One region of the Flavobacterium qiangtangense genome, then DNA from elsewhere that is predicted to be linked to it. Evidence: riboswitches for the same ligand, from Rfam matches in the RefSeq annotation. Region 1 holds a riboswitch; the other holds the start of a gene.
The links. A riboswitch is a leader RNA that binds a small molecule or an ion and turns the genes downstream of it on or off. The one in region 1 is predicted to bind S-adenosylmethionine.

Region 1 (8,091 bases):
TAGACGATTAATAAATTAGATAATTAGATAATTAGAAAGTTCACTATATTGTGGATTATCTAATTATCTAATTTTCACATTCTCTAATTAAATATATGAAGTTCCCAAACATACATACGCTTAAAGAAATTGCCAACTTAATCGATTGCGAATTTGTTGGTGATGGCAATTTTCAAGTCCTCGGAATGAATGAAATTCACGTCGTAGAACCTGGAGATATTGTTTTTGTTGATCATCCAAAATATTATGACAAAGCTTTGAATTCAGCGGCGACAATTATTTTGATTAATAAAAATGTTGAATGTCCTGACGGAAAAGCGCTTTTGATTTCTGACGATCCTTTTAGGGATTTTAATAAATTGACACGACATTTCAGGCCATTTCAAGGAACAACTGTTTCCATTTCTTTAAGTGCTGAGATTGGTGAAAATACTTTCATTCAGCCAAATTGTTTTATAGGAAACAATGTGAAAATTGGTAAAAACTGTATTATTCACGCCAATGTTTCGATTTATGACAATACGATAATTGGCGATAACGTGATTATTCACGCCGGAACAATTCTTGGGGCAGACGCTTTTTATTATAAAAAACGAGAATCTGGTTTTGACCAATTGATTTCTGGCGGAAGAGTTGTTATTGAAAATAATGTCGGCATCGGGGCGCTTTGTACCATCGATAAAGGCGTTACTGGCGATACAACAATTGGCGAAGGAACAAAAATCGATAATCAAGTTCACGTTGGACACGATACAGTTATTGGTAAAAAATGCTTAATTGCAGCACAAACCGGAATTGCGGGTTGTGTAATTATCGAAGATGAAGTGACGCTTTGGGGACAAGTTGGAACAACAAGCGGTATCACAATAGGAACAAAGGCTGTTGTTTTAGGACAGACAGGAGTTTCAAAATCAATTCAGGGCGGAAAAACATATTTTGGAACCCCGGTTGAAGAATCTCGCGAGAAGCTGAAACAGTTGGCACACTTAAAACAAATTCCAGATATTCTTAATAAACTGAAATAAAGATGACTGCAAAAGAAATTGTTCAGAATTTTTACAAATCAGATGTACTTCTTGACATAAAAGCGATGGAATCTTTTTTACATCCTGAAGTAATTTTAGATTGGAACAGCTCAAAGGGTTTTCTTCAGATGAATCTTGCTGAAATCTTGGCGCTATCTTCTGAATTGAGCATTGCTTATGTGAGATCAAAAATCAGAATAAGTCATATTTTAGAAGAAGACAATCAAGTTTCTGTGCGTTATTCTCACTATGTAAAGACATTTGAAAACCCAAGAGAAGAAATGCTTTTAGCTCATTTTATGGTCATTTGGGAAATAAAAGAAGATAAATTATTCAGGGGATTTCAAATGAGCCAGCTGTCATAATTTGTTCGAATATAAAGCTTAAAAAACTTTTCAATTAGGCATCAAAACCTTACTTTTGCATCACTATTTCAAAAAATAAATTTAAAAAATATATTATGAGCGTTTTAGTCAATAAAGATTCTAAAATAATTGTTCAAGGTTTTACAGGAAGCGAAGGAACTTTTCACGCTTCTCAAATGATTGAATATGGTACAAACGTTGTTGGTGGGGTAACTCCTGGAAAAGGTGGAACTACGCATTTAGATCGTCCAGTTTTCAACACAGTTAAAGATGCTGTTGAACAAGCTGGCGCTGACACAACAATCATTTTTGTACCGCCAGCTTTTGCTGCTGATGCAATTATGGAAGCTGCTGATGCTGGAATTAAAGTAATTATCACGATTACAGAAGGAATTCCGGTTGCAGATATGATCAAAGCTTACGCTTATATCCAAAATAAAGAATGCCGTTTAATCGGGCCAAACTGTCCAGGTGTAATTACTCCAGGTGAAGCTAAAGTTGGTATCATGCCAGGTTTCGTTTTCAAAAAAGGTAATGTTGGTATCGTTTCAAAATCTGGAACTTTAACTTATGAAGCTGCTGACCAAGTTGTAAAACAAGGTTTGGGAATCACAACAGCGATCGGTATCGGTGGAGATCCAATTATTGGAACAACAACTAAGGAAGCGGTTGAATTGTTGATGAATGATCCAGAAACGGAATGTATCATTATGATCGGTGAAATTGGTGGACAATTAGAAGCTGATGCTGCAAAATGGGTTAAAGAAGACGGTAACAGAAAACCAGTTGTTGGATTCATCGCTGGAGAAACTGCTCCAAAAGGAAGAACAATGGGTCACGCTGGTGCAATTGTTGGTGGTGCTGATGATACAGCAGAAGCTAAAAAACGCATCATGAGAGAATGCGGCATCCACGTTGTTGATTCTCCTGCAGAAATCGGTAAAAAAGTAAAAGAAATCATGGGATAATTTTTCTATAAATTTATATAGAAAGCCTCGCAATTTTTGTGAGGCTTTTTTTGTACCTAAAAAATCAATTTCGCAAATCTTTGCAAAAAATCTTTGTGTTTCTCTGCGTTAATTTTTACTTTTAAGAAATGAAAAAAGCTTTTGCACCATTCGTAAACGAAGATTCCAAAATCATAATTCTTGGAACAATGCCAGGGGAAAAGTCGTTGGAATTACAAGAATATTATGGAAACAAAGGAAATAGTTTTTGGAAATTACTTTTTACATTATTTGACCAACCTTTGCCCGAAACTTTTGCCGAAAAAAAGCAATTATTGATAGAAAATGACATCGCTCTTTGGGATGTTTTAGAATTCTGCGAAAGAACAGGAAGCCTTGACAGTAATATCAAAAACGAAGTGCCAAATGATTTTGAGAGCTTCCATAAAACGTACCCAAACATAAAACACGTCTTTTTCTCAAGTAAAAATGCGTCAAATTATTATGATAAATATATCGGAAGAAAATCAGATTTAAAATACACAATTCTTCCTTCGCCAAGCGGAGCGAACGCTTCCAAAAGTTTTTTACAGAAATTATCAGAATGGGAAGCAATTATAGAAGCATTAAAATAATTTTGTAATTTAGATTGCTCACAAAACACTTGAACCCATTACCCAAAACCCTAAACCCAAAAAAACATGTCCAACATAGACCTAATAATAGAAGAAAGACCACGTGATATCGGAGATTTTTTAGTCGGAAGACTTTTGCCGTTTCGCAAGAAAAGAATGGTCGGTCCGTTTATTTTCATTGATCACATGGGTCCGGCAAAAATGGGACCTGAACATTACATGGACGTTGGTCAGCATCCACACATTGGTTTGGCGACTTTGACTTTTTTATTGGAAGGCGAAATTATGCACAAAGACAGCCTTGGAACTGAACAAAAAATAGCTCCAGGTTCTGTAAATTGGATGATTGCTGGAAACGGCGTCACGCATACCGAAAGAACTCCTGCGACACTCAGAGATGGCTCGGAGCACGATGTTCACGGTTATCAAATTTGGGTTGCTTTGCCCAAAGAAAAAGAAGATATGCAGCCAGAATTCCATCATTTTGACAGAAATGATTTGCCAAGATGGAAAGATGGAACAACTGATTTTACATTAGTCGCAGGAAAAGGTTACGGAAAAGAATCGCCAGTTCCGGTTCATTCTGATTTGTTTATGGTTGAAATTAAAACTGAAGATGAATATCTTTTACATACTGAAGGTCAATTGTTTGGAGAAATCGGAATTTGTGTTGTAGAAGGAGCCATCCAAGCTTGTGAGCACCACGTTGAAAAAGGAAATATGCTGGTTTCGAAATTAGACGATGCTTGTTCAATGACCTTGATGCCAAATACGCACGTTATTCTTTTTGGCGGACAGCCGTTACCCGAAGAACGTTTTATTTATTGGAATTTTGTTTCTTCAAGCAATGAAAAACTAGAAGTTGCCAAAGAACGTTGGAGAAAAAAAGAGTTTCCAAAAGTTCCAGAAGATGACAGTTATGTAGTTATGCCAGAAATACATCGGTAGATTTTAACGAAAATTTAAAAAATGCTTTGTTGATAATTCAGCAAAGCATTTTTATTTTTATGAGAGTTACACTTTTATTTCGATTGTTATTGATTATTCATAAAAATCGCATTCTGATTAAATTAAATTCAATATAAAATCTATCTTTGCATCCGTTATCACGAATCTCATAAAGAGATAGCAACCTGCAGCAACAAGCAAGGTGCTAAAACGATAAGCCAAATCCTTTGGAAAAAATGTTGTTTTCACAATTTCTTTTCGGTTAGCTTTTCGTCGTGAGCTTTATTAATTTTTAAGCAAATCGATGATGAAACATCTTAAAATTCAAGGCAATGCATTCGCCTTAATTCCTTTTTTCGTTTTTATTTTTACCTTTTTGGGAGCCGGAATCCTTCTGAATGATTTTTATGCGTTGCCTTCGCCAATTGCTGTTGTTCTTGGGATTATCGTCGCCTTTGTCATTTTCAAACAATCCATAGAATCCAAAATCGATACTTTAATTGAAGGTTGTGGCAACAGCCAAATCATCACAATGTGTCTGATTTATTTATTTTCAGGTGCTTTTGCAACGGTAACGCAAGCAATGGGAGCCGTTGATTCCGTAGTGAATTTGGGAATAAATAATATTGACCCCGAATATTTTCCATTGGGAATTTTCTTAATCGCTTCGTTTTTATCAACAGCCACGGGAACTTCCGTAGGTTCAATCGTTGCTTTGGGACCAATCGCCATAAGTTTGGCCGATAAAAGTGGCGCGTCAATGCCGTTAATTGCCGGTTCATTATTGGGCGGTTCCATGCTTGGCGATAATCTTTCTATCATTTCTGACACAACAATCGCCGCAACGCAATCGCTTGGTTGTGAAATGCGTGACAAGTTTAAAGTCAATTTGTTTATCGCGCTTCCGGCGGCAATAATTACGATTTTATTGTTGGCTTATTTAGGATTTAATTCCGAAGTAAGTTCCGTCGTTATCGAAAAAGGCGACTATCAATTGCTGTCGATTCTTCCTTATATTTTGGTCATAATTCTCGCCGTAATTGGAGTGAACGTTTTTATGACTTTATTAATCGGAATTTTAATCGCTGGAATTATCGGCTTCTTCGGAAACGATTTTACACTTTTACAATTTACGCAGAAAATCTACGAAGGTTTTTTAAGCATGACCGATATTTTCTTGCTATCAATGTTAACAGGCGGTTTGGCAACTTTGGTTCAAACAGCAGGCGGAATTGATTATGTACTTTATAAAATAAAATCGAAAATAAAGAACAAAAAATCCGCTCAAATGGGAATCGGAACTTTGGTCGGAATTACAAATATGGCCATTGCGAACAACACCGTTTCCATCGTAATCACCGGAAAAATCGCTAAAGAAATCAGCGATGAATTTGAATTGAGTCCAAAGAAAGTCGCTACAATTTTAGACGTTTTCAGTTGTGTAATTCAAGGGCTTTTGCCTTATGGCGCACAAGTTTTGCTTATTTTAAGTTTTGCCAAAGGAAAATTACAGCTATTCGACTTAATTTCAAATGCTTGGTACAACTATATTTTGTTGGTTTTTATGATAATCGCAATTTACAGTTCGGCTTGGGACAAAAGGATAAATAAATTCGTGAAAGATTAAACGATACTCAATTTCATTGCAATTGAATTCTTATATTTGTCAACCTAACAAGAGCAAACTAAATTAAAATAGAATGAAATTATTAGAAGGAAAAACAGCGATTATCACAGGCGCAAGTCGCGGAATTGGGCGAGGAATCGCTGAAGTTTTTGCAAAACACGGAGCAAACGTGGCATTCACATACAGTTCATCAGCAGAAGCGGCTAAAGTTTTAGAAGACGAATTGACTGCCCTTGGCGTTCAAGCAAAAGGCTACCAGTCAAACGCGGCAGACTTCAACGAAGCGCAAAAATTAGTTGACGACGTAATCGCGACTTTCGGAAACATCGATATCTTGATCAATAATGCTGGTATCACAAAAGACAACCTTTTGATGCGTATTTCTGAAGAAGATTTCGACACGGTAATCAACGTAAACCTGAAATCGGTTTTCAATATGACCAAAGCCGTTCAAAAAACAATGCTGAAAAACCGAAAAGGTTCGATCATCAATATGAGTTCAGTTGTAGGAGTGAAAGGAAACGCCGGACAAACAAATTATGCAGCGTCAAAAGCTGGTGTTATTGGTTTTACAAAATCGGTAGCATTAGAATTAGGTTCAAGAAACATCCGTTGTAACGCCATCGCGCCAGGATTTATCGAGACAGAAATGACCGCAAAATTAAACGACGACGTAGTTCAAGGCTGGAGAGACGGAATTCCGTTGAAACGTGGCGGAACAACTGAAGACGTTGCGAACGCCTGTCTTTTCTTGGCTTCAGACATGAGCGCGTACATCACAGGACAAGTTATGAACGTGGACGGAGGAATGCTTACTTAATATTATATAGCAGAAAGCAGTTTTCAGTACGCAGTTTGACTGTAATCTGCAAACTAAAATCTGCCATTCTTTTTTGAAGCTTTTCCCGCTTTTCACTTCAATCTTTCATCAAAAAATTTTTTTTTCTAAGGCGTGAAAGGAGCTTCCGTTGGTCGCTCTTTCACGCTAAGAAAAAATAGATTTTTTTAATGAAAGGATTTCCGCTTCAATCGGGGCTATGACTTTGATTGTCAATATTGAGTACTCAAAATGATATTATGAAAAATAGTAAAGGAATTGGAATATGCGCTATAATTATTATCCTTGTTGGGATATTTTTTATTTATGGGAAATTTGAAATTGGTTTTGTAACTGGTCAGGTAATGGTAACCTACGGACTAATTCTTCTAGCTTTATCAATAATAATTTTTATACTAGGAAAAATTAAGGAGAAAAAGGAAAACTTAAAATGACAAATTTAAAAACAAAAAGCGAAAGATTAATATTAAGGCCTGTAACAGAACAAGACACTGCGAAAATTCATCTTTTAAATTCAAATGAAGAAATTGCTAAATTTAATACTTCAGAAATTCCTCACAGTATTGAAGAAACAAAGGCAATTCTTAAAAATTGGATTTTAGAAAATAGCAAAGAAAACACACAGCGATTTACATTTGCGATTGAATTGAAAAGTGACGCTCAGCTTATTGGTTTAATTGGAATTAATATTGGAAAAATAAAATATAAAAACGCTGAAGTTTGGTTTAAATTTGACACAGAATTTTGGGGTAAAGGCTTTGCAACTGAGGCTTTGAGCGAAATTTTAAATTTTGGTTTCAATGATTTAAAATTACATAGAATAGAAGCAGGTTGCGCGGTTGAAAATATTGGTTCTATCAAAGTTTTAGAAAAAGTTGGAATGCTCAGAGAAGCACATACTAGAAAACTATTACCTTTAAAATCTGGATGGTCTGATAATTATGGATATGCAAAACTTTCTACAGATTAACTATTAGCCGTGAGCTTAGTATTTTTAAATCTTTCAATCATTAAATTTTTTAACTCTAAAAAATGACAACAAACACAATCCTATTAATCTTACTTTCAGTACTAATAGCGGGAGGTTTGTCGTTTTTTCAATATTTTTTTCGGACTAAGAATAAGTCGAAAACAAATCTTCTTTTAGTCTTTCTTCGCTTTTTTTCCATCTTTGGGATTTTGCTTTTGCTGATTAATCCAAAGATTACAAGCAATACTTTTGAGATTGTAAAAACGCCTTTGCCGATTGTTGTTGATAATTCAAGTTCTATTTCTGAGTTAAAGGCAAATGAAACGTCGTTAGAAATTTATAAAAAGTTAGTTTCTAATAAAGATTTACAAGAAAAATTTGAGATTCAGTCGTACCAATTTTCAAATGAATTTGAGCTTTCTGACAACTTTAATTTTAAGGGAAACCAAACCAATATTGATGAAGTTGCCAAAAACTTAAAAAGCATTAATAAAAATGCAACGTTCCCAACGATAATTTTAACCGACGGAAACCAAACTTCGGGAAACGATTACGTTTACAGTTTCAATCCAAATAACAAAGTTTTTCCAGTAATTCTGGGTGACACGACCACTTTTTTGGACTTAAAAATCAATCAACTGAACGTAAATAAATACGCTTTCCACAAAAATAAATTTCCGGTAGAAGTTTTTCTTCAATATTCAGGAAACAAAAGTGTTACAGCGGATTTCAGTAT
Region 2 (8,091 bases), on a different contig from region 1:
AGCTTCTACTTTTTTGCTGATTTCTCCGTCAGTCAAATTTACTTTCGAAGTTCCATAAGTTACCACGTTAATTGAAGTAGGTTTTGCAACTCCAATAGCATAAGAAACCTGAACTAAAACTTCGTCAGCCAAACCTGCAGCAACTAAATTTTTAGCAATATGACGTGTTGCATAAGCCGCACTTCTGTCTACTTTACTTGGATCTTTTCCAGAAAAAGCACCACCACCGTGAGCACCTTTTCCGCCATAAGTGTCAACGATAATTTTTCTTCCTGTCAAACCAGTATCTCCGTGAGGTCCACCAATTACAAATTTACCCGTTGGGTTGATGTGATACGTGATATCGTCGTTAAATAAATGTGCGTATTGAGGATATTTTGCCTTAATTCTAGGAATCAAAATGGCTACTAAATCGCTTTTAATTTTGGCCAACATCTCTGCTTCTGGAGCAAAATCATCATGTTGTGTCGAAATTACGATGGCGTCAATTCGCTGTGGTTTGTTATCGTCAGAATATTCTAAAGTAACCTGAGATTTTGCATCGGGACGCAAGTAATTAATTTCAGAATTTTCTCTTCTCAAAACAGCCAACTCTCTCAATAATGCGTGAGACAAATCTAACGCCAACGGCATATAATTTTCAGTTTCATTTGTTGCATAACCAAACATCATTCCTTGATCTCCAGCACCTTGCTCTTCTTTGCTTGCTCTGTCAACACCTTGATTAATGTCTTGAGACTGCTCATGAATTGCAGATAAAACACCACAAGAATTAGCCTCAAACATATATTCGCTTTTTGTATAACCAATTTTTTTGATCACATCACGAGCAATTTGTTGAACGTCTAAATATGTTTTTGATTTTACTTCTCCTGCCAAAATTACTTGTCCGGTTGTTACCAAAGTTTCACAAGCCACCTTTGATTCAGCGTCAAAAGCCAAGAAATTATCAATTAATGCATCAGAAATTTGGTCAGCAATTTTATCTGGATGTCCTTCACTCACAGACTCTGACGTAAATAAATAAGCCATATATTTTTATTTTAATTTTTTTCGGAAAAAATTGCAGGAAAAAGCTAAAGGAGGGTTTCTGCTTTAGCATTTTTTACGATATTGAAATAGTTCAATATCAGAGGTTGCAATCAGTTCAAATTTTTCCTCTTATGTTTAGTCTGCAAAGTAACGAAGACTTTTGAAAATAACAAAGCACAAAGCAAACAGATATAAAAATGATTTTCTTATTGAAATTTAAAGAAGTTATTTTTGTTAAAATTTTCTCACATATTAAAAAATTTATTAACTTTAGTTCTTTAACTTGAAAATTTTATATTATGAAAAAAACTTTACTTTCTTTGTTATTTTTATCTGTTGGAACGCTGGCTCAGGCTCAAAACTTATTGCAAGAGAATTTTGACTCGTTCACAGCTTTAGCAACAGCGGGATGGACAAACACCAATCAAAGTTCTCCGTTAGGTGCATCGACTTGGGCACAAGGGGGAGGAACTGCATTTTCAACAGGTGGGTTTAATGGAGGTGCAACTTCTTTTACATTGTGTAATTTTAATAGCACAACTGGTGCTGGAACAATTAGTAACTGGTTGATTACTCCGGTGGTTAGCCTACAAAATGGTGATATTGTCACATTTTACAGCAGATCTGGTGGAACAGGAGCGGCTCCTGTTTATCCTGACCGTTTAGAATTAAGATTAAGTACTAATGGCGCTACTACTGTCAATCCAACTGGCGGGTCTGCAGGAGTTGGGGATTTTACAACTGTTGCACTTTCAATCAATCCTAATTTGACTAGTACAGGTTATCCATTTACTTGGACACAATATACTTATACAGTTACTGGTTTAACAGGTGTTGTACCTTGTAAATTGGCGTTCAGATATTTTGTAACAAGTGGAGGTCCAGATGGTGCAAACTCAAATATCGTCGGAGTTGATGCTTTATCTATAGATAGACCAACTGCTGGAACTTCAGATTTCTTCGCTAAAAATTTCGCAGTTTATCCAAATCCATCAAACGGAATTATTAACGTAGCATCTAAAAATAACAATGCAATTGACGCAATTCAATTAACAGATTTGAACGGAAGAGTTGTTAAAAATATTAATGCAAATGGTGTGTCTGATACACAAATTAATATCTCTGATTTAACTTCTGGAGTTTATTTCTTGAATATTAAAACAGAAGTTGGTTTAGGTACTACTAAAATTGTAAAGAACTAAATTACAGCATTTTAAAAACAAAAACCTGCTTAATTTTAAGCAGGTTTTTTTGTGTCTAAAAAATAAAATAAATGTTAAAGTTTAAAATTGTGTGTTGCAAATCCAAAAATAGTTCTGAAGTTTGCATCATCAAAAAGTAACAAAAATGAAAAATATTATTTGTCATATGTATTGCAAAATGTGGAGAAATTCTGCAGAGCGTACTATTGCCAAATTTTAAATTTTTTAAAATATATAGCAAAAAGCCTCTGCCGAAAAGCAGAGGTTTTTTTTTGAAAATGAATCAAGAATTAAAAATACCAGAATTGAAATTCTCTATTAACTAACTCAACCATTTCAATTCTCCTCCTCAAATTTTTTTTTGAGGAGGTTAAAAAAGATAAAAGATGAATACGATAATTATTATTTGCTGTAAAAAAATGATGTGGATTTATTGCCACCTCAAGCCCTATTGCCAAAAGATACCGACTTAATCTCTGTTTATATTCAAGTGTAAAGTCCTTTTGGTAAGCCAGCCAAAAGGACTTTTTTTTATCTCAATACTCAATACTAAAATCTCAATATTAATACCTCAATACGAAAATTATGAAAGCGATAAATGTTTTAGGATACTCAAGAAACAACGAACAATTCGTTGTAAAAACTCAAAATGCCGATGTCAGAATTAGCAATAATAATAGATTTCCAGAATTAGATGGTCCAAATCCGTTCGAATATATCCTTGCCGGATTTGCTGGATGCATAAACGCAGTCGGGCAAAACGTAGCCAAAGAATTAGGCTTGAACCTAAAATCACTCCAAGTAGAAATCACAGGAACCATCAACCAAGAAGAAAGAATCGGATTCAATAAAATTGAAATCGTCTTGAAACCAACAACAGATGCTTCCCTGAAAATCCTTCAAGCGTGGCTGAAATTAGTCCAGCAAAAAAGTCCAGTTTATGATAATTTAATCAATCCCACGCCAGTCGAGTTGATTTTATTTAAAGAATATAATTATGCTGCATAACGCATAAACTAAGAATTGTTTTGTTTGTTTTATTGTTTGTTTGTTGAAAAGACTGCTTTTGATCGCCAGTCAAAAGCAGTTCTTTTTTATTTAGGCAAAAGAAATTAGCCAAAGCTTTAATCGAATCCTTTTAAATAAAAATTAGTGAATTCGGGGCAAAACAAGAACATAAAAATCATTAAATCGGCGGCAAAAAAAATCTGAGTAAATCAGTGAAATCTGTGTTTAAAACTAAAAAATCATGTTAACAAAAAAAATAAATATCATCCTTTTCGGAATTGAAACCGTCGGAAGTTCTTTGATAAACCAAATACTTTCCAACCAAAATTCCTTCCTTTCAACTAAAAATATCGAAGTCAGACTTCCAATAATTACTAATTCCACAGTCGCTTTTTTCGAAAAGCCAACAGTTAAAAATTCGTGGGAAGCCAATTTCATCCAATTCTCAATTCCTTTCAAAGTCGAAGACATCATCAATTTTGTCCAAGAAAACGAACTTGAAAATTTGATTGCAATCGACACCACAGAAACCAACGATTTGCTTCTAGAATATTTCGAATTGCTTCAAAATGATTTCGATATCATCAGCATAAATCCAGCAATAGAAACACTTCCAGCAGACTTCAACGCGTCGGTAAACGCCAACGTAAAAAAATTCGGAAAAGATTTCTTCTTCATCAATCCAACAAAAAACCAAGCCATTTCTCAAACCATTTTAAACAAAATCATCGAAATCGCGGAAAAACCAGATTTGAAAATCGCCGTTTAATTGCCATAGAATTTCCAAAAAACAGTTGCAAAACCCAAACAAATTCCCTTACTTTGCAACGTTCATACACTTATTGACAGTTATCACGAAAGGCCGAGGGATTAGACCCGTTGAAGCCTTAGCAACCCTTTATCACTAAAGAAGGTGCTACATTCTACCAAATTTTTGGATAGATAACAACACGAAATACACTCTATTTCCTCACTTTCCTGACTACATATCGATATTTATAATTTTTTTTTAGAAGCAAATGGTCGTTGCTTTTTCAGCAATCTGTCATTGCGAGTTTACGAAGCAATCTTAAAACTCTGCATCAAGCTATCTAAGAAAAGGTATTGAACTTTTGGTTTCAACAGAACCATTGCGTAACAATTAGTACCGAAAAAAAAATGTCAGACATACACAAAGCCATCTCAGAAAGAATTCTCGTCCTCGACGGCGCGATGGGAACAATGCTCCAGCGATATAATTTCTCTGAAGAAGATTTCCGTGGCGAAAGATTCAAAGATTTTCCGCATCCGTTAAAAGGGAACAACGATTTATTGTCGTTGACTCAACCGCAAGCTATAAAAGACGTACACCGCCAATATTTTGAAGCCGGCGCAGACATCGTGGAAACCAACACCTTTTCAGGAACCACAATCGGAATGGCTGATTACCATCTCGAAGATTTGGTTTACGAATTAAATTACGAATCTGCAAAATTAGCCAAAGAAGTCGCTGACGAATTCACCGCAAAAAATCCAGACAAGCCAAGATTTGTAGCAGGTTCAATCGGACCAACAAACAGAACTGCAAGTATGTCTCCAGATGTAAACGATCCGGGTTACCGAGCCGTGACTTTTGATGATTTGCGAATTGCTTACAAACAGCAAGTTGAAGCTTTGATTGACGGCGGTTCTGATATTTTATTGGTAGAAACAATTTTCGATACATTAAATGCAAAAGCCGCACTTTTTGCTATCGAAGAAGTCAAAGAAGAAAGAAATTTAAATATCCCAATTATGGTTTCCGGAACAATTACCGATGCTTCCGGTAGAACGCTTTCGGGTCAAACCGTCGAAGCTTTTTTGATTTCCATTTCCCACATTCCGTTATTAAGCGTCGGATTTAATTGCGCTTTGGGAGCAGATCAGTTGAAACCTTATTTGCAACGACTTTCTCATAATACCTCATTTAATATTTCGGCGCATCCAAATGCAGGTTTGCCAAATGCCTTTGGGCAATACGACCAAACTCCAGAAGAAATGCAGGTTTTGATCAGAGAATATCTCGAAGATAATTTGATTAATATAATAGGAGGATGTTGTGGTACGAATCCAGAACACATTCGTCTGATTGCCGAAGTCGCAAAAGAATATTCACCAAGAATCGTAGAACCAGTTTAAAAACTGTAGCAAAAGAAGAACACAAAATGGCAGATGTCGATTGTAAAAAACATTTAAAATTATCAGGCCTTGAGCCTTTAATCATAACACCCGAAAGTATTTTCGTGAACGTCGGCGAGCGTACAAACGTGACCGGTTCTCGAAAATTCTTGCGTTTAATAAAAGAAGAAAATTACGAAGAAGCTTTAGATATCGCCAGAGCGCAAGTGGAAGGTGGCGCGCAAATCATCGACATTAATATGGACGAAGGAATGCTTGACGGCGTTCATGCAATGACCACTTTCTTGAATTTAATTGCTTCGGAACCAGATATTTCTCGAGTTCCTGTGATGATCGATAGTTCAAAATGGGAAATTATCGAAGCAGGTTTGAAAGTCGCCCAAGGTAAAAGCGTTGTCAATTCGATCAGTTTAAAAGAAGGCGAGGAAAACTTTATCCGTCAGGCAAAATTGATTAAAAAATATGGCGCCGCGGTAATAGTGATGGCGTTTGATGAAGTTGGTCAAGCAGATAATTATGACAGAAGAATTGAAATCTGCAAAAGATCGTATGACGTTTTGGTTGATCAAGTCGGATTTCCAGCGGAAGACATAATTTTTGACCCAAATATTTTTCCAGTAGCAACCGGAATGGAAGAACATCGCCAGAATGCAATAGATTTTTTCCGTGCCACAAAATGGATAAAAGAAAATCTTCCGTACGCAAGTATCAGCGGTGGCGTGAGCAATGTTTCGTTTTCTTTCCGTGGAAACGACAGGGTTCGTGAAGCGATGCACTCGGTTTTCTTATATCACGCTATCAATAACGGAATGACAATGGGAATCGTAAATCCAGAAATGCTGGAGATTTACGACCAAATTCCGAAAGATTTGTTAGAACACGTTGAAGATGTTTTGCTCGACAGAAGAGATGACGCAACCGAAAGATTGCTGACTTTTGCCGAAAATATCAAAGGCGATACCAAAGAAGTTACTGAAAAACAAGCTCAAGAATGGCGCTCATTTCCAATTCAAGAAAGATTGACGCACGCTTTAGTCAGAGGAATCGACGAATTTATCGAAATCGATATTGAAGAAGCGCGACAATTAGCCACAAAACCAATCGAAGTTATCGAAATCAATTTGATGACAGGAATGAACGTAGTCGGAGATTTATTTGGAAGTGGAAAAATGTTCTTGCCACAAGTGGTAAAATCGGCAAGGGTGATGAAAAAAGCGGTGGCTTATCTTCTACCATTTATTGAAAAAGAAAAAGATGGAAAGTCAAGTTCGGCTGGAAAAGTCCTAATGGCAACAGTAAAAGGCGACGTTCACGACATCGGAAAAAACATTGTTTCTGTAGTTTTAGGTTGTAATAATTACGAAATTATAGATTTAGGCGTAATGGTTCCACCGGAAAAAATCATCCAAACGGCGATTGAAGAAAAAGTTGATATCATCGGTTTAAGCGGTTTGATTACGCCATCTTTAGACGAAATGGTTTATTTGGCGAAACAAATGGACAAGATGAATGTCAGTATTCCCATTATGATTGGCGGTGCGACAACTTCGCGAGCACACACGGCTGTAAAAATTGCACCAGAATATCGAGAAACTGTTGTTCACGTCAACGATGCTTCGCGAGCCGTGACTGTCGCTGGAAATTTGATTAATAAAAATACAAATCAAGCTTATTTTAAAAGCCTTCGTTCTGAATATGATGAACTTCGGGAAGGCTATCTGAACCGAAGTCGCGACAAGAATTTCCATACGATTGAAGAAGCTAGAAAAAATAAATTAAAATTAGATTGGGATAATTTCAATCCTATAAAACCGAATTTCATCGGAGCAAAAACCATAGAAGTAAAATTAGACGAATTAGTTGATTTTATTGACTGGACACCATTTTTTAGGACTTGGGATTTACACGGAAAATATCCAAATATTTTGACCGATGAAGTTGTTGGCGAACAAGCCGTGATTTTATTCAACGATGCCCAAAAAATGCTGAAGCAATTGCTCGAAGAAAATTGGCTCGAAGCAAAAGGAATCTACGGAATTTTTCCAGCAAACCAAATAAACGATGACGACATCGAATTATTTGATGAGAACGGAAAACACCTGCAGACTTTCTTGACGTTAAGGCAACAATCAGCAAAAACAAAAGGCGCGCCAAACATCGCATTGTCTGATTTTATAGCTCCAAAAGATTCTGGAATTACCGATTATATGGGCGCTTTTTGTGTAACGACAGGCTTTGGTGTGGATGAACAAGCATCTGAATTTGAGAAAAATTTAGACGATTATAACTCAATTATGGTGAAAGCTTTGGGTGACCGTTTTGCAGAAGCTTTTGCTGAATATTTGCACAAAAAAATCCGTAAAGAAATCTGGGGTTATGCTTCTGATGAGGTTTTGAATAACGAAGCTTTGATTAAAGAAGAATACAAAGGAATCCGTCCCGCGCCTGGGTATCCGGCGTGTCCAGACCATTTGGAAAAGCCAACAATTTGGAAATTATTAAATGTGGATAAAGAAATAGGAGTGACTTTGACCGAAAGTATGGCGATGTGGCCAGCTTCTTCGGTGTCAGGATATTATTTCGGAAACCCAGAAAGCAAGTATTTTGGCTTAGGAAAAATAAAAAAAGACCAAGTCGAAGATTATGCAAAACGCCGAAATGTTTCTTATGATTATGCCGAAAAATGGCTAAA

Region 2: another riboswitch for S-adenosylmethionine. It lies ahead of ACFPVY_RS16455 (homocysteine S-methyltransferase family protein); the one in region 1 lies ahead of ACFPVY_RS04530 (Na+/H+ antiporter NhaC family protein).

What each region holds. Positions count from the first base shown of each region.
Region 1 is NZ_JBHSQB010000004.1:305,913-314,003, forward strand. Features, by position in the region: gene ACFPVY_RS04505 (UDP-3-O-(3-hydroxymyristoyl)glucosamine N-acyltransferase) at 96-1,025, shown strand; gene ACFPVY_RS04510 (nuclear transport factor 2 family protein) at 1,028-1,390, shown strand; gene sucD (succinate--CoA ligase subunit alpha) at 1,486-2,358, shown strand; gene ACFPVY_RS04520 (DNA-deoxyinosine glycosylase) at 2,487-2,972, shown strand; gene ACFPVY_RS04525 (pirin family protein) at 3,039-3,920, shown strand; SAM-I-IV-variant riboswitch at 4,071-4,167, shown strand; gene ACFPVY_RS04530 (Na+/H+ antiporter NhaC family protein) at 4,225-5,547, shown strand; gene fabG (3-oxoacyl-[acyl-carrier-protein] reductase) at 5,621-6,367, shown strand; gene ACFPVY_RS04540 (hypothetical protein) at 6,625-6,819, shown strand; gene ACFPVY_RS04545 (GNAT family N-acetyltransferase) at 6,816-7,355, shown strand; gene ACFPVY_RS04550 (hypothetical protein) at 7,418-8,091, shown strand, end outside.
Region 2 is NZ_JBHSQB010000020.1:61,757-69,847, forward strand. Features, by position in the region: gene metK (methionine adenosyltransferase) at 1-1,032, opposite strand, end outside; gene ACFPVY_RS16440 (T9SS type A sorting domain-containing protein) at 1,332-2,234, shown strand; gene ACFPVY_RS16445 (OsmC family protein) at 2,820-3,242, shown strand; gene ACFPVY_RS16450 (hypothetical protein) at 3,484-4,011, shown strand; SAM riboswitch class I at 4,089-4,191, shown strand; gene ACFPVY_RS16455 (homocysteine S-methyltransferase family protein) at 4,401-5,399, shown strand; gene metH (methionine synthase) at 5,426-8,091, shown strand, end outside.